One region of the Buttiauxella sp. BIGb0552 genome, then DNA from elsewhere that is predicted to be linked to it. Evidence: predicted binding sites of a transcription regulator. Region 1 holds the regulator's gene; the other holds the start of a gene.
The links. The regulator PurR, encoded in region 1, represses purine synthesis genes. The targets are predictions, from matches to a motif close to CANGCAAACGTTTGCNTG.
Positions count from the first base shown of each region.

Region 2: the regulator PurR is predicted to act here: its motif matches at 3,322-3,339, upstream of EDF88_RS08550 (nucleoside-specific channel-forming protein Tsx).

Region 1 covers NZ_SODY01000001.1:185,896-195,039, reverse strand. The annotation lists gene EDF88_RS00895 (TetR/AcrR family transcriptional regulator) at 1-192, shown strand, start outside; gene EDF88_RS00890 (alkene reductase) at 265-1,362, shown strand; gene gloA (lactoylglutathione lyase) at 1,501-1,908, shown strand; gene rnt (ribonuclease T) at 2,002-2,661, shown strand; gene EDF88_RS00875 (Grx4 family monothiol glutaredoxin) at 2,721-3,065, opposite strand; gene EDF88_RS00870 (C40 family peptidase) at 3,428-4,276, shown strand; gene sodB (superoxide dismutase [Fe]) at 4,469-5,050, shown strand; gene EDF88_RS00860 (YnhF family membrane protein) at 5,103-5,192, opposite strand; gene purR (HTH-type transcriptional repressor PurR) at 5,488-6,513, shown strand; gene punR (DNA-binding transcriptional activator PunR) at 6,533-7,444, opposite strand; gene punC (purine nucleoside transporter PunC) at 7,560-8,753, shown strand; gene cfa (cyclopropane fatty acyl phospholipid synthase) at 9,050-9,144, shown strand, end outside.
Region 2 covers NZ_SODY01000002.1:821,264-830,407, forward strand. The annotation lists gene nusB (transcription antitermination factor NusB) at 1-258, opposite strand, end outside; gene ribE (6,7-dimethyl-8-ribityllumazine synthase) at 279-749, opposite strand; gene ribD (bifunctional diaminohydroxyphosphoribosylaminopyrimidine deaminase/5-amino-6-(5-phosphoribosylamino)uracil reductase RibD) at 829-1,944, opposite strand; gene nrdR (transcriptional regulator NrdR) at 1,950-2,399, opposite strand; gene EDF88_RS08545 (DUF3251 domain-containing protein) at 2,551-3,114, shown strand; gene EDF88_RS08550 (nucleoside-specific channel-forming protein Tsx) at 3,492-4,376, shown strand; gene EDF88_RS08555 (YafY family protein) at 4,408-5,127, opposite strand; gene EDF88_RS08560 (VOC family protein) at 5,199-5,564, opposite strand; gene secF (protein translocase subunit SecF) at 5,706-6,677, opposite strand; gene secD (protein translocase subunit SecD) at 6,688-8,535, opposite strand; gene yajC (preprotein translocase subunit YajC) at 8,563-8,895, opposite strand; gene tgt (tRNA guanosine(34) transglycosylase Tgt) at 8,917-9,144, opposite strand, start outside.

The sequences.
Region 1 (9,144 bases):
ATTGCAGATGCACTGGAAAAAGGTGATGCCGAATCAAGCCTGAAATTAACCGGCTCAGCGTTAAGCCAGGCCCAGGTAATTTATGCTCTGTGGCTAGGAGCAAGTCTTCAGGCGAAGATTTCACGTAGCGCGGTACCGCTAGAATGCGCCCTCGCCCACGTAACTCAATTATTAGCGGAGCCTGTCTCCTGACAGGCTTTTATTTAATTCAGTATTTTTTATTTAATCAAACACTAGACGACCGGTCTATTAGAGGTGTTTTATATGTCAGCAGATAAATTATTCACTCCACTGAAAGTCGGCGCGATTACCACGCCTAACCGTATCTTTATGGCGCCATTAACCCGCCTGCGTAGCATTGTACCTGGCGATATTCCAACGCCATTGATGGGTGAGTATTACCGTCAGCGTGCAAGTTCTGGGTTAATTATCAGCGAAGCAACGCAAATTTCGGCGCAAGCTAAAGGTTATGAAGGCGCTCCAGGTTTGCATAGCGATGAGCAAATCGCAGCATGGAAGAAAATTACCGCAGGCGTTCACGCCGTGGACGGTCGTATAGCGGTACAACTGTGGCATACCGGCCGTATTTCTCACACCAGTATTCAGCCAGGCCAGCAGGCACCGGTTGCGCCATCTGCAATTTCTGCCGGAACGCGCACCTCATTACGTGATGAAAATGGCCATGCCATTCGCGTCGACACCTCAATGCCACGTGCTCTTGAGCTTAATGAAATCCCTGGTATTGTGAATGACTTCCGCCAGGCTGTAGGTAATGCACGCGATGCCGGCTTTGATATGGTCGAATTACACTCTGCACACGGTTACCTGCTGCACCAGTTCCTGTCACCAACATCCAACCATCGTACTGATGAATACGGTGGCAGCCGCGAAAACCGCGCACGTCTGGTATTAGAAGTGGTTGATGCTGCAAGTAAAGAGTGGAGTGCCGATCGCATTGGTATTCGTGTCTCGCCAATTGGTTCTTTCCAGAATGTCGATAACGGCCCGGATGAAGAAGCCGATGCACTGTATCTGATTGAAGAATTGAACAAACGTGGCATTGCCTATCTGCACATGTCTGAACCAGACTGGGCTGGCGGTCAACCTTATACCGAAGAATTCCGTCAGAAAGTACGTGAGCGCTTTAACGGTGTGATCATCGGTGCCGGTGCCTACACGCCAGAAAAAGCCGAAACATTAATCGAGAAAGGCCTAATCGACGCAGTAGCCTTTGGCCGTGACTATATCGCTAACCCGGATTTGGTTGAACGCCTGCATCACAATGCAGAACTCAACGCCCAGCGCCCTGAAACCTTCTATGGTGGTGGCGCAGAAGGTTATACCGATTACCCGACTTTATAGACCCCTCTCATTGATAGCGGCGCTAGTTCGCCGCTATACTTACCTTACATTTAGAAATTAACCCTTTAATTTTACCCAAATAATTCGGGTTGTAAGTAGGTTGTACAACTTGAAGAATGATGAGGAAAAGAGGATTTTATGCGCTTACTTCACACCATGCTACGTGTCGGCGATCTGCAACGCTCCATCGAATTTTACACTAACGTGCTGGGCATGACTCTGCTGCGTACCAGTGAAAACCCTGAATACAAATACTCTCTGGCGTTCGTTGGTTATGGCCCGGAAACCGAAGAAGCGGTTATCGAACTGACCTATAACTGGGGCACCGATAGCTACGATTTAGGCAATGCTTATGGTCACATCGCGCTGAGCGTTGATGATGCGGCTGAAGCCTGTGAACGTATTCGTAAAAACGGCGGCAATGTCACCCGTGAAGCTGGCCCGGTAAAAGGCGGCTCCACCGTTATCGCTTTTGTTGAAGATCCTGACGGCTACAAAATTGAGCTGATCGAAAGCAAAGACGCAGGTAAAGGCTTGGGTAATTAATATCCTGTTACGGGTGCTCTCTGCGCCCGTTAGCTTCCCTTGTTAAAATTTGCCATAATACGCGCTGCTTTTTCCCCGTATTAAGAGATCCTGATGTCTGACAACACGCAACTGCATAGCCTGTGCGACCGTTTTCGTGGTTTTTATCCGGTAGTAATTGATGTTGAAACCGCCGGGTTTAATGCTAAAACCGATGCTTTACTTGAAGTCGCAGCCATCACGTTAAAGATGGATCAAGACGGCTGGTTATCGATTGACGAAACCCTGCATTTCCATGTTGAACCTTTTGAAGGCGCAATTCTTCAACCTGAAGCGCTGGCCTTTAATGGTATCGACCCGCATAACCCGTTGCGTGGTGCAGTGAGTGAATATGACGCGCTGCACGCCATTTTTAAAATGGTGCGCAAAGGCATTAAAGACAGCGGTTGTAACCGCGCGATCATGGTCGCCCATAATGCGACATTCGATCACAGCTTTATGATGGCAGCGGCAGAACGTGCTTCTTTAAAACGTAACCCGTTCCATCCATTTGTGACCTTTGACACTGCTGCACTTAGCGGGTTGGCTCTCGGCCAGACGGTACTCGCTAAAGCGTGTATTGCCGCTGGTATGCCATTTGACAGCAGCCAGGCGCACTCGGCTCTATATGATACTGAGCAAACCGCCGAGCTTTTTTGCGAAATCGTTAACCGTTGGAAACGACTCGGTGGCTGGCCACTCCCCTTACCGGCTGAGCCAGAATCCGAAGCATAAAAAAAGCGACCTTAACAGGTCGCTTTTTATTTCACTCCAGGTCTGACTCCAGTTGCAAATTACTCTGCGTCTGGCTCTTCAGATTTATGCTTGGCAGCAGATTCTTTAATCAGTGCCTGCAACTCGCCACGCTGATACATCTCAATAATGATGTCGCAGCCGCCAACCAATTCACCATCAACCCACAGCTGCGGGAAAGTAGGCCAGTTAGCGTATTTTGGCAGCTCAGCACGGATGTCTGGATTCTGTAAAATATCAACGTACGCGAAACGCTCACCACAAGCGGATAGCGCCTGCACAGCCTGGGCGGAGAAGCCACAGCTAGGCAGTTTCGGAGAACCTTTCATATAAAGAAGAATTGGGTTCTCAGTAATCTGTTGTTGGATTTTTTCAATAGTGCTCATTGCTTGCTTCCTCAAACCAAGTGCTGGCATTAGTCTGCCATTGTAGCGATTGACGCCCTCTCCAGAAAACACCATTTTTTATAGGGCTTTTCTGTCATACGCGATGGAGGGACAACATGTATCAAGAATAACACTTTTCCCGCCACTGAAAATCAGCAAATGACCCTAAGCCTGATCAATAAATAGCCTTGCAACCATTAGTTTGGTTAATTTTTTTGCGTCCGGTAACGAAACAGCAAGACGAATAGTAAAAGGTTATTAACTTTATCGTGCTTAATAGATTAGAATCGGCGGGTTTCGCAAAATCATACACGGGCATGATGGTTTTTCTCATGCATTCATTTTCACCAGGGGATTGTCGAGTGGCGCGGATAACAAAAATTTCTATCACGCTCTGTGCTCTGCTATTTACCTTGCCGTATACACCATTGACGCATGCGTCTGAGCACGCTCGTCCCGTGGCTGCGCAAAAAGCGCACGTTGTTAAAAGCACAACGAAGAGCACAGAAAAAAGCAGTAAGAGTAAAACCACTACCACCAGCAAAAAAAGCACCACCTCAGTCAAAACAGCCAGCAAGAAAAAAGAAACAACTGCCGCAAAAAGTAAAACCGCCCAAAATGCCAGCAGCGCTAAAACAAAGAATCTTGCAAAAAACTCCCGCAATAAAACCTCTAAGCTCGCAAAAGTCCAGCCTGTTACTTTCACCGAAAAATGCAGCAAGCCGCGTAAAGGCCATAAAGCGCATTGTGTAAAAGTTAAATCAGAGCAGCCAACGACGATTGCTGCGGCGCATAAAGTCCGTGTGCAAAAAGCACAAAAAACGGCAATGAACAAATTGATGGGCCAGATAGGCAAACCGTATCGTTGGGGTGGCACCTCGCCGGTTACCGGTTTCGATTGCAGCGGTCTGGTTTACTACGCATACAAAGATTTAGTGAAGTTCCGTATTCCTCGTACCGCTAACGAGATGTATCACCTGCGTGATGCCTCATCTGTAGATCGTGGGGAGCTTGAAACTGGTGATTTGGTCTTCTTCCGCACCCAAGGTCGGGGCACCGCTGACCATGTTGGCGTGTACGTGGGCAACGGTAAATTTATTCAGTCACCGCGTACCGGACAAGATATCCAGATAACCTCACTAAGCGAAGACTACTGGCAGCGCCACTATGTCGGTGCCAAACGCGTTATGACCCCTAAAACAATTCGTTAAACTCTATTTATCGAAAACCTGCGCCTGCCCTTCCCTGGGCAGGTGAGTTCCCTCTTTTGCTTATCCTTTCAATTTGTTACCCTAAACCCGCACTAAAAGTGATGTTTAACAATAGATACCCAAAATAATTCGAGTTGCATCGCAGCCAACAAAGATGCAGCTCGAAGTATGAAGGGTAATAAGGAGTCAGCAATGTCGTTCGAACTACCTGCACTACCATATGCAAAAGATGCTTTAGCACCGCATATCTCCGCCGAAACTCTGGAATACCATTACGGTAAACACCATCAAACCTATGTCACTAACCTGAACAATCTGGTTAAGGGCACTGCGTTTGAAGGTAAAAATCTCGAAGAGATCGTTCGTACTTCCGAAGGCGGCGTGTTTAACAACGCAGCACAGGTTTGGAACCACACCTTCTACTGGAATTGCCTGGCACCAAATGCTGGCGGTGAACCAACTGGAGAGCTTCTGGAAGCCATTAATAAGTCGTTTGGTAGCTTTGCTGAGTTTAAACAGCAGTTCACTGATGCAGCTATTAAAAACTTTGGCGCTGGCTGGACCTGGCTTGTCAAACAAGAAGATGGCGCTCTGGCGATTGTCTCTACCTCAAACGCGGGTACCCCACTAACAACAGCGGCAACACCGTTATTGACTGTGGATGTGTGGGAACATGCGTACTACATCGACTACCGCAATGCTCGTGCTGGCTATCTTGAGCATTTCTGGGCGTTGGTGAACTGGGAGTTTGTTGCTAAGAATCTGGCAGCATAAAACCTAAAATATATGGGCCGCGATTGCGGCCCATTTTAATCAGAGCGATGTATCAGTGCAGTACGGCGGTTAACGCGCCACACACAATCAGTGCCAAAACAACAACCGTGGTCATGATTGAAAATTTCAGATCGGTACTCATTAGCAAACTCCTTTTATTACCCTACAATCGGTGTGTCGGCTTGATTTTCCCACAATCAGACATAAAAATCCCCCTGGTTTTAACCTGATATCGCTTTTCCCTCTTTCACTTTTCTCCTGGATAGGCCAAAATCCCACGCTAATTTATTGCGTACCATCTACTCAACGCCCTCCTCCCGTTTTATGTCGCAATCCCGGCATACCTGCAACCTTAACGTTGCCTCAGGAGTTGGCGTACGCAAACGTTTAACACATTGGTTATCAGGGGTTTACGATATGGCCCGGAGTGAAATTTAATGGCGACAATCAAGGACGTAGCGAAGCTCGCAAACGTTTCCACCACAACCGTATCACATGTGATTAACAAGACCCGTTTTGTGGCGGAAGAAACACGTAACGCGGTCTGGGCGGCAATCAAACAATTGCACTATTCGCCGAGCGCCGTCGCGCGTAGCTTGAAAGTTAATCACACCAAAACGATTGGTTTGCTAGCCACTTCTAGCGAAGCACCCTATTTTGCCGAGATAATCGAAGCTGTCGAAAATAGCTGCTTTGAAAAAGGCTACACCCTGATTTTGGGTAATGCGCACAATAATTTCGAAAAACAGCGCGCCTATTTATCCATGATGGCGCAAAAGCGCGTCGATGGGCTGCTGGTGATGTGCTCTGAATATCCGGAATCATTACTGACTATGCTTGAAGAGTATCGTCACATCCCAATGGTTGTGATGGACTGGGGCGAAGCCCGCGCAGATTTCACCGACTCCGTTGTCGATAATGCCTTCCACGGTGGCTATCTGGCTGGACGTTATTTGATTGAACGTGGTCACCGCGAAATTGGTGCAATCCCTGGCCAAATGGAGCGTAATACCGGTGGCGGCCGCCATGCTGGTTTTATGAAGGCGCTGGAAGAAGCTGGGATCGCTATTCCTGAGAACTGGATTGTGCAAGGTGACTTTGAACCTGAGTCAGGCTACCGCGCCATGCAGCAGATTATCGGTCAGTCTCAGCGCCCTACCGCAGTATTCTGCGGCGGCGACATTATGGCGATGGGCGCAATTTGTGCTGCTGATGAAATGGGTTTACGCGTACCGCAGGATATTTCCATTATCGGTTATGACAACGTGCGTAACGCTCGTTATTTCACACCGGCATTGACCACCATTCACCAGCCGAAGGACTCGCTGGGTGAAACAGCTTTCAATATGCTGCTGGATAGAATCGTCAATAAACGCGAAGAGTCGCAATCAATTGAAGTACATCCGCGCCTGATTGAACGCCGTTCTGTGGCTGATGGCCCATTCCGCGATTACCGCCGCTAAAATAGTCAATGGAGCCTGTCTAAGCAGGCTCCTGCAACCACTCCTGATTCATCGTCTCACTATCCCCTAAATACTCCAGCAGCCAGGCCAGAGCTGGCGAAGCATCATTTTGCCGCCATGTCAGGCAACATGCCGCGTCCGGGAACGGGTTATCGAGCGTCAGCTCACTCCACTGCCCTGAAGCCAACCACGGCTTTGCTATATGCAATGGCACCATACCAATACATAAACCCGCGCTAAGACAATCAGAGCCAGATTCCCAGTCTGGAACCACAACTCGACGCTGGTTATCCAAAAGCCAGGTAATACGCTTCGGTAGCGAACGGGAGGTATCTTCCAGTACTAACGACGGCCAGGCTCGCAGATCATCATCACTTAAGGTTCCGCCCTGCTGTGCCAGTGGGTGATTTGATGACACCACACAGCGCCAACTCAACGTCCCCATATCGCGGAACGCATAACGCCCCCCGACAGGAATAGCTTGTGTCGCACCAATCGCGACTTCAACTCGCCCATCAGCCAGCGCATCCCACACGCCGTTAAACACTTCCTGGAATATACGCAGTTCGATATCCGGAAAATGACGATAAAAATCCAACACCAACTGACGCGTTCGTTCAGGTTTAACGATGTTATCAACTGCGATAGCCAGGTGCCCGCGCCATCCATTTGCGATCTGTTGACACTGCTGCCGTGTCGTCATCATTTTTTTGATAACAGAGCGGCCTTCTTTCAGGAAAAAGACGCCTGCGGGGGTTAATTCAACATCCCGATGGCGACGTTCGAATAACGGAACCGCTAACCAATCTTCAAGTTGCCGTACCGTATAGCTGATAGCTGACGGAACGCGGTGCAGCTCTTGTGCTGCACCACTGAAGCTGCCATTGCGCGCTACCGCATCTATCACTTCCAGCGAATATTCTGACCACATTTCTCTGCTCACAAAATTTTTGAACGCAACCTACAAATATTAGCGTTTCACAAGCCTATTTGCACTCCGTACACTCTCGCGGCGATCAACCTGCAAGATAAAACAAGAGAAAATTATGCAACCATCAAAAGGATTTCTTATCTGGCTGGCTGGATTAAGTGTTCTGGGCTTCCTTGCCACAGACATGTATCTGCCTGCTTTCGCTGCCATTCAGCAAGATTTACAGACCGATGCCTCCGCCGTTAGTGCGAGCCTGAGCCTGTTCCTTGCGGGCTTTGCGTTTGCCCAGTTAATGTGGGGGCCGCTGTCAGACCATTTCGGACGTAAACCAGTTTTGCTGGCCGGTCTGAGTCTGTTCGCCGTCGGTTGTATTGGAATGTTGTGGGTAGAAAGTGCCACCGCTCTGCTGGTCCTGCGCTTCGTTCAGGCCGTTGGTGTTTGTTCTGCCGCGGTAAGCTGGCAGGCACTGGTGACCGATTACTACCCGGCAAACCGCGCAAATCGTATTTTTGCAACGATTATGCCGCTGGTTGGTCTGTCTCCTGCACTGGCTCCACTTTTGGGTAGCTGGATTTTGACCCACTTTGACTGGCAGGCGATTTTCGCCACACTGTTTGCCATCACGCTGGTGCTGATGATCCCAACTCTGCGTCTGAAACCACGTACCCAGCATCACCCGCAAACAGAAGACAATAAAGTCAGCTTTATGTCGTTACTGCGCTCTCGTGTATATAGCGGCAACGTGTTGATTTACGCAGCTTGCTCTGCCAGCTTCTTTGCCTGGCTGACCGGTTCTCCGTTTATTCTGAACGATATGGGTTACAGCCCGGCGGCAATTGGCCTGAGCTATGTGCCGCAAACTATCGCCTTCCTGATTGGTGGTTATGGCTGCCGTAGCGCACTGCAAAAATGGCAAGGCAAGCAAATGCTGCCGTGGTTGCTTGCGTTATATACGGTGAGTGTTTTCGGCACCTGGGCGGTATCGATAAGTGGACACGCGAACCTGACCATGCTGCTCATCCCATTCTGTATCATGGCGATTGCCAACGGGGCGATTTACCCAATCGTTGTTGCTTCTGCACTGTTGCCTTTCCCACAAGCCACAGGTAAAGCCGCTGCGCTGCAAAACACGCTGCAATTGGGCCTGTGCTTCCTGGCAAGTTTGATGGTGTCATGGTTGGTCGCTACTCCACTGCTGACAACCACCAGTGTCATGCTGGTAACAATTGTTCTGGCCATGCTGGGTTATCTGCTTCAGCGTCATAAAAATGCCGAAGTCTGGCAACCGGCTGAATCAGATGCACATTAAGATTAAAATTGCTCAACCTCAACATGGTTAGCTTGCTAAGAATATGTGATTGAATCACCGCTTAAGCGAGCCTATACTCATAAACGGCTCAACAAATAACACCATAATAATCACATTAAAACGGGAGCCTTTTGGCTCCCGTTTTTGTTTTACAGCTGTTTTTTGGGGCGCCAAGCCCCCTTTCTCTGTTCTACGTCGGATATCAGGCACACGGAATTTTCCGTGACATTTCTCACATGCCCAAAATAGCGTCTACGCTGTTTTAAGGTTCCTCTCACATTGGTGATGGAGAAGCTATGAGTTCATCGTGTATAGAAGAAGTCAGAATAAGAAATAACCCGTGGTATCGGATTGTGAACGATATGCTCACGCGGGCAGGGGTAGAAATTAA
Region 2 (9,144 bases), on a different contig from region 1:
ACGCAGAACCGCTTTTTCTACCTGACCCAACTCTTCGAGCTGGCGAGACAGGTAAGGCTTCATTAGCCCATCCAGATACGCGCTGTTAGTAGCCACCCCGACCAACAGTTCGCGGAAGTAGTTAACGTCAACGTCTTTGACGTCCTGTTCAGCCAGGAACTGGTATTCGACATCAGCGATGTCATTTCGAGATAACTGCCAGGAGTATAGCGCCTGAACGGCACACTCACGGGCACGGCGACGAGCAGCAGGTTTCACAGATTTCCCCTTACAAAAAATCAGGCCTTGATGGCTTTCAATACATTAATCATTTCAAGCGCGGTCAGTGCAGCTTCTGCACCCTTGTTACCGGCTTTTGTGCCAGCGCGTTCGATGGCTTGTTCAATACTTTCGGTGGTCAGCACGCCAAAGGCGACTGGAATACCACTTTCCTGCGCAACATGTGCCAGGCCATTGCTGGCACCACCAGCAACATATTCAAAGTGAGCTGTGCCGCCACGGATAACCGTACCCAGCGCAATCACCGCGTCATAATTACCGGTTTTCGCCAGTGCATCTGCCGCCAGTGGCAACTCGTAAGCACCCGGAACCCAGACCACGGTGATATTTTCATCTTTAACCTGGCCGATACGTTTCAGGGCGTCAAGCGCACCATCCAGCAGGCTGTCATTGATGAAGTTGTTAAAACGCGCGATGGTGATGGCGACGCGAGCGTCTGGAGTAGCAACGGCTGCTTCAATGATGTTCATATTCTTCCTTTACGGTTCTGTTTAGCCCCGTTAGGGGGGCGGATTTTATCATAAACTTTTCGTGCCCGCTTACGTTTTACTAGCGACTGTATCGCGGCGTTAAATGCAGGCACAAATCAGGGCCGACCTGACGGACTTCACTAAAGCTAAATTCTGGCGCATCGGCTAATTTTTCAAGCCCTGGCAGGTTACATAAGCCACGTGCGTCGTTACCTAATAATTTCGGTGCTACATACACAATCAACTCATCAACCAGACCAGCTTGAAGTAGCGCCCCACCAAGTGTTGCGCCCGCTTCCACCCAAATGGAATTCACCTGGCGTTTGCCCAGTAGCATCATCATGACGACCAAATCGAGATGACCGTTATGCTCTGGTACGATAAATTGCTCAACACCATTAGGCCATATTTGCTCATCCGCTTTACAACGTGCAAGCCAGGTTTCACCTGCCTGAGCGATAATTTTGTGGTGCGGCGTCACGAGATTTCCACGATCGAGAATAATGCGCGTTGGCTGGCGTAAGTTTTCTTCGGCGTAAACGGCCTGAGTCGCGCTGTCTAATTCATTCCAACGCACAGTTAAAGACGGATCGTCAGCCAACACCGTTGCACTGCTGCTTAGAATAGCTGCACTTTGCGCACGCAAGCGCTGCACATCACGGCGTGACTCAGGCGAAGTGATCCACTGACTTTCACCACTTGCCATCGCGGTGCGCCCGTCCAGCGACGCGCCAAGTTTAAGTTGGATATATGGGAAGCCAGTGCGCATACGTTTCAGGAAGCCACGGTTAATGACCTCAGCTTCGTTCATCATCAAACCATGGCTGACTTCAATGCCCGCTTCTTTCAGGCGGTACAAACCACGCCCGGCAACTTGTGGATTCGGGTCTTGCATCGCGGCAACCACACGCGAAACACCAGCCGCAATTAACGCATCGCAGCACGGAGGTGTGCGACCGTGATGACTGCATGGCTCCAGCGTGACATACGCCGTAGCACCTTGTGCTTTGTCACCCGCCATACGCAACGCGTGAACTTCTGCATGAGGTTCGCCCGCACGAAAGTGGAAACCTTCACCAACAATTTCGCCATCTTTAGCAATCACGCAGCCAACATTGGGGTTTGGCATAGTAGTAAAACGGCCACGCTTTGCCAATTGCAGCGCGCGAGCCATAAACTTTTCATCAAGCGACATCAGCATTAATCCTGTAAACGGGCAATTTCTTCGCCAAACTCGCGGATATCTTCAAAGCTGCGATAAACCGAAGCAAAGCGGATATACGCCACTTTATCGAGTTTCTTAAGCTGTTCCATTACCAGATTGCCGATCATTTTGCTTGGTACTTCACGCTCGCCTGTGCCACGCAATTGGGATTTGATGTGGTTTACTGCCATTTCAACGTCGTCAGAGCTCACTGGGCGTTTTTCCAGTGCTTTTAAAATACCGCTACGTAGCTTGTCTTCATTAAACGGTTCGCGAACATCATTACTTTTCACGACGCGTGGCATCACTAGTTCCGCCACTTCAAAAGTTGTGAAGCGTTCATGACAAACCAGGCACTGGCGGCGACGACGCACGGATGACCCTTCGCCGACAAGCCGGGAATCAATCACTTTGGTGTCTACTGCGAAACAGAATGGGCAATGCATGGCGCGTCCTGAAGGATTATTCAAATGAACAATAGTTTACCGCGAAGTAGCGGGAGTACAAAGGTAACGCCACATCATCCCAACAAATATGACTTTTCATTAGCGACAAGCTACGCTTAAATCAGGACAAAACCTCAAGGAAAAATTAGCGATGACAAAGAGTTACCTAAGAATACTCCTGGTTAGCAGCCTGGTGAGCCTCAGCGCCTGCGCGCAACAAACTGAAGTTCATCAAATGAAGAGTGAAGTGGGTTCACTGAATAAAGAAATGACAAAGCTCACTGACCAGACAATCAAGCTGACGCAACAAAATGCGCTGAATGCGAAATCAACTACTGGCGTCTACTTGTTACCAGGTTCTAAAACTCCGGCACGCCTGAATAGTCAGTTAGGTAATTTGCAAATGTCGCTGAGCAGCATGACTCCAGAAGCAAATGGCAGCCGTGTGATGCTCGTTATCAAAGGCGAGTCCAACGATCCTCTGCCCGCTTTTACCGGCAAAGTAGAATGGGGACAAATTCAGGGCACTACGGATAACTACCAGGAAGTGAACGTCCAGTCACAGCAATTCAGTGCTCCTGCGAGCGTGCTGGCACCGAGCGATGTCAGTATCCCGTTGTTGCTTTCAGGACTTTCGCCTGAACAATTAGGTTTTGTGAGAATTCACGATATACAACCAGTCGACCCTTCGCAGGCACTACCAGCCCAACAATAGATAATTGCCCTCGTGCTTGCGGGGGTAACCCTCAGTAACATCTGCGTTTTTTGTTACAACTAAACAAATGAAACACGATCAGCACCTTTCACTTCAAAGAATAAATCTAGTGATCTTAATCACATATACCTGTAACAACGGACCATCTATTTGCTTAAATTTCAGAAGCAGGTAGAATCTCGCCCGTTTTTAATGTGCGCAATTGAGAACGCAATCGATTACGTACTTAACGATAATGTGAAATGAAACATATTTTTGTGAGCAGGGATTTCTATAATAGGCGCGTCAATAAAAAGCCAAGTTAATGGTTGATGACCTTAGGTGATAAAACACCTCCTGCCCTCACGGGATCCATGTAAAAAACAGTGGCATATAAAATGAAAAAAATTATTTTGGCGGCTAGCACCGTCCTGGCGCTTTCAAGCTCTTTCACGGCTCAGGCTGAAGAAACAAAAAATACCGAATACCTTTCTGATTGGTGGCACCAAAGCGTTAACGTTGTGGGCAGCTACCACACCCGTTTCGGACCACAAATCCGTAACGATACCTACCTGGAATATGAAGCTTTCGCTAAGAAAGACTGGTTCGACTTCTATGGTTACATGGATGCGCCAGTATTCTTCGGTGGTAACACTGATGCGAAAGGTATCTGGAACCACGGTTCTCCACTGTTTATGGAAATCGAACCGCGTTTCTCTATCGACAAGCTGACTGGCACTGACCTGAGCTTCGGTCCGTTCAAAGAATGGTATGTTGCAAACAACTATATCTACGATATGGGTCGCAACAAAGATGGCCGCCAGAGCACCTGGTACATGGGTCTGGGTACCGACATCGACACTGGCCTGCCAATGAGCCTGTCCATGAACGTGTACGCGAAATACCAATGGCAGAACTATGGCGCATCCAACGAAAACGAGTGGGATGGCTACCGCTTCAAAGTGAAATACTTTGTACCGATTACTTCCCTGTGGGGCGGTAACCTGAGCTACATCGGTTTCACCAACTTCGACTGGGGCTCAGACCTGGGCGATGACAACTTCATGGATAACAACGGCAAGCATGCTCGTACCAGTGATTCCATCGCATCCAGCCACATCCTGTCTCTGAACTACGATCACTTCCACTATGCAGTTGTTGCCCGTTACTGGCACAACGGTGGCCAGTGGAATGACGACGCAAGCCTGAACTTCGGTAACGGTGATTTCAGCGTTCGCTCTACCGGTTGGGGTGGTTACTTAGTGGTTGGTTACAACTTCTAATAGCTGTCTGAATCCTTAAAAAGCCGATCCGCTATTTGCCGGTCGGCTTTTTTGTTTCTGGAAGACAGCCTTCATTTTGCTGCAACTGAATAAAATGATTTAAAGAACGGTCGGGCCGCTCCGAAAAATGCAGCCCCGTGGGGGCCACAGACAAACAGCGATCCAGGCGAAAACTGCGGTAATCTTCACGCGTTTCACACCAGGCTACCAGCAGCCAGACTTCTCCCCAAAATGTCAGCCCAAGCGGGTGTATATTGCGGCTCGACACTTTCCCCTTATGATCTTCATAGTCGATGCGCAGTACTTGAAGCTGGCCAATTGCGCGATGAAAAACATCAAACCACGTTTTGACCTGCGGATATTTATTAAAATCAGGCGAAAGGATGCGGCAGCGCTCCGCAACCGCCCGTCGCTGTGGGGTGAGTACACCAAGCAGCTTTTCTTCTGCCGTTCCGGCAGCCTGCGCCAGCGTTTCACCGCTCCATGTTTGCAGCAGACGAATCGCGGCCACGAGCGCTTCCACTTCGTTCGCCGTAAACATCAGCGGTGGCAAATCATAGCCCGGTAATAATCGGTAGCCGCAGCCAGCCTCACCTTCAATGGGAACACCGGAAAGTGAAAGGTCGCGGATATCGCGATAAATGGTGCGTTCAGAAACCTCAAGGCGTTCGGCAAGTAACGCTGCCGTGGAAATACGACGCCCACGCAGGATCTGGACGATTTGAAAAAGGCGGTCTGCTCTTCGGCTCATGGCGTTATTTCAAAAGAGTAATGCCTGCCAGAATGTCCGGCAGGCGTTTGTCATTCAGTATATACCGGGAGTCAAACCGGTTGATGTAACCCGACACGATTCCCTTCACTGTCGACGATAAGCGCAAAAGTCCCAATGTCATCCGGGAGTTCTTGCGGGCCGAATACGCATTCGCCTCCGGCTTTAACCACACGCTCAAGCATGGCGGCTAAATCAGGTGCATGAAGATAAACAACGGTTCCCTGTGCAGCAGGTTTAAACGCATCGGATTTCAATAGTGCCCCGCCGGGATTCGGCTTGGTATGCGGGAAGATAGCCATCTCCATGCCAGACATACTTTCGCGGCGAAATTCAGTCGCAAAAACAGCTTCATAAAAAGCTGTTGCTCGTTCCAGATCCTGTACCGGAATTTCAAACCAGTTGATGATGGTGTCCATGTGTTTGCTCCTCATTGATAGGGTTCATCGAAGAGTCTAACGAGCCCCTCCTGACAGCATACTGTCAGGAGACTTTTACTCAGGCGAAAAAAAACCGCAGCACGATGGCTGCGGTTTTAGCTTTCAGCGAAACCCTAAAGGTTAAGGCAGAATCGACGGTTGATCCGCGCCTTCTTTCTCTACTTTCTGCTGCAACATGTGCTCACGCTTCATGCCCAGTTTCAACGCCAGTGCAGACGCCACGTAGATAGAAGAAACAGTACCGATAGAAACACCGATAAGCATGGTCAGTGAGAAGCCTTTCAGCATCGCCCCACCGAACAGATACAGCATCAGAATCACAACCAACGTAGTACCGGATGTAATCAACGTACGATGCAGAGTCTGCGTCAAAGAAACGTTGAAGATTTCGTAAGGCGTTCCGCGACGAATCTTACGGAAGTTTTCACGAATACGGTCAGATACTACGATACTGTCATTCAGTGAGTAGCCGATAACCGACATCAACGACGCGACGATGGTTAAGTCTATCTCAATATGGAATAGCGACAGTACGCCCAAAGTTATGATCACGTCGTGCATCAGTGCGATAACCACACCAGCCGCCAGACGCCACTCAAAGCGGAATCCAACATATACCAGGATGGAAAGCAGCGCGGCAAGCAGTGCCAGAGCACCGTTTTGAGCAAGATCGGCACCCACACTCGGGCCAACAAACTCAATACGCTTTATTCCGGCATTTTGGCTGGTTGCTTCGTTAATTACGCTAACGACTTTGCTACCCAACACCTGCCCACCGGTTTCCCCTTTGGCAGGTGGCATACGTACCATAATGTCACGGCTGCTACCGAAGTTCTGCACCAGCGGATCTGCAAAGCCCGCTTTCTGCAACGCTTCACGCATTTGGTCTAAATCCGCTGGTTTTTCCAGCGAGATTTCGATAACCGTACCGCCGGTGAAATCCAGACCCCAGTTAAAACCTTTCACGCCGATAATGGCGAGAGAAAGGATTAGCAGGAACCCGGAGATACCGAAAGCCCAGAAATCCCAGCGCATAAAGTCATGGACTCTACGGCCGTAGTTCAATTGTTCAACAGTATATTCCTGTGCCACAACGCACTCCTCAGATAGACAGCTTGTTGATGCGTTTGCCGCCGTACAACAGGTTTACGATGGCACGGGTACCGACGATTGCGGTAAACATGGACGTCGCCACACCAATACCGGTTGTGATCGCAAAGCCTTTAATTGCCCCGGTGCCTACGGCATACAGGATGATGACCTTGATAAGCGTCGTGATGTTGGCATCGAAAATAGAGCTGAACGCGCCCTGGTAGCCCTCGTGGATAGCCTGTTGCACCGAACGTCCGTTACTAAGTTCTTCCTTAATACGTTCGTTTATCAGTACGTTGGCATCGACGGCGACGGCAAGGGTTAATACGATCCCCGCAATCCCTGGCATGGTAAGCGTTGCCCCTGGCAGCAGGGACATAATCCCAACAATCATTACCAGGTTAACCAACAGTGCAGAGGTCGCAATCAGGCCAAACTTCTTATAGAAGAACAGCATAAAGAGGATTGAAACGGCCAGACCTGCCAGACACGCTTCCAGACCTTGCTTGATGTTTTCCATACCCAAAGTTGGGCCGATGGTACGCTCTTCAACAATCTGAATTGGCGCAATCAATGCACCCGCACGCAACAGCAGAGAAAGCTGGCGAGCTTCATTTGGATTGCTGATACCTGTGATACGGAAGCTGTTACCCAGACGCGACTGAATGTTCGCCACGTTAATAACTTCTTCTTGCTTCGCCAGAATCGCACGACCAGTAGCATCTTTCTTACCGCTGTCTTTGTACTCCACAAAAAGAGTTGCCATCGGTTTTCCGATGTTGTCCTTAGTGAAGTTAGACATGATGTTACCGCCAGCGCTATCGAGTGAAATATTCACCTGGGCCTGGTTGTATTCATCGGTGCTGGAAGTGGAGTCGGTGATATGGTCACCGGTCAGAATCACACGTTTGTACAGGACAACCGGTTGACCTTCACGGGTATCTTTCACTTCGGAATCACCCGGTACACGGCCAGAAGCCGCAGCGGAAGCATCCACGTTAGTGTTGACCAAACGGAATTCAAGCGTTGCAGTCGCGCCAAGAATCTCTTTCGCACGCGCAGTATCTTGAATACCTGGCAGTTCAACAACAATACGATCCGCACCCTGACGCTGTACCAATGGTTCAGCAACACCCAGTTGGTTTACACGGTTACGCAGAATATTGATGTTCTGTTGAACGGCATACTCACGCGCTTCACTCAGGCGAGCATCTGTCATTACAGCACGCATTGCGTTGCTGCCTTGAGCAGAAATCACCAGATCACGATGGCGTGGAGTTAAATAGGAGATAGCTTGATCACGCGTTTGGCTGTCACGGAAAACAACATTGACGCCATAGTTATCGGCTTTACGCACGTTGGTGTACGCAATGCTCTTATCGCGAAGATCGCTACGCAGGTTATCAATGGTTTGTTCCTGCAACTTGCTCAGCGCGGTATCCATGTCCACTTCCATCAGGAAGTGCACGCCACCACGTAGATCCAGACCGAGTTTCATCGGTTCTGCGGAAATAGCGGATAACCAGCGAGGAGTCGCCGCAGCTAAGTTAAGTGCCACAACGTATTTATCGCCAAGGACGCTCATCAGAGCCTCACGAGCACGAAGCTGCGTATCAGTGGTGTCAAAGCGTGCAAGAATCGCACCCTCTTCCAGGGCCACAGACTTAGCGGGGATTTTTTCTGCGTTTAAGGTGTTCTGGACCTGGATCAGCGTTTGCTCACTGGCGGCGACGCCGCGCGCGCCAGTGATCTGAACTGCCGGATCCTCACCATATAGGTTGGGAAGTGCGTATAGCAGACCGACGATAAACACGACGATCAGCATGATGTACTTCCACAAAGGATAGCGGTTTAGCACGGTAGTTCCCTTAGGGAAAAACGAATATTACAGCGCCTTCATAGTGCCTTTCGGCAGAACGGCAGCTACGAAATCACGCTTGATAACCACTTCAGTGGTGTCGTTCAACGCGATAGAGATATAGCCAGTTTCAGCTACTTTCACTACGCGACCAACCAGACCACCAGTAGTCAGTACTTCATCCCCTTTAGAGATGGAGTCCATCAGCTTTTTATGCTCTTTGGTACGTTTTTGCTGTGGGCGCAAGATCATGAAATAGAAGATCAGACCAAATACCACCAGCATAAGAATCAAAGAGTACGGGCTACCCTGCGCCGGAGCACCTGTTGCAGCAACCGCATCAGAAATGATAAAGCTCATTAAAAATCCCTCATTATTAAATTAATCAACATTCAAAGGTGGAACTGGTTTACCGATTCGCTCGTAAAAATCACTCACGAACTGCTCTAATTTACCCTCTTCAATGGCCTTGCGTAAACCTGCCATTAAACGCTGGTAATAGCGCAAGTTATGAATCGTATTGAGGCGTGCACCGAGTATTTCGTTGCAACGGTCAAGATGATACAAGTAGGCACGTGAATAATTGCGACACGTATAGCAATCACACTC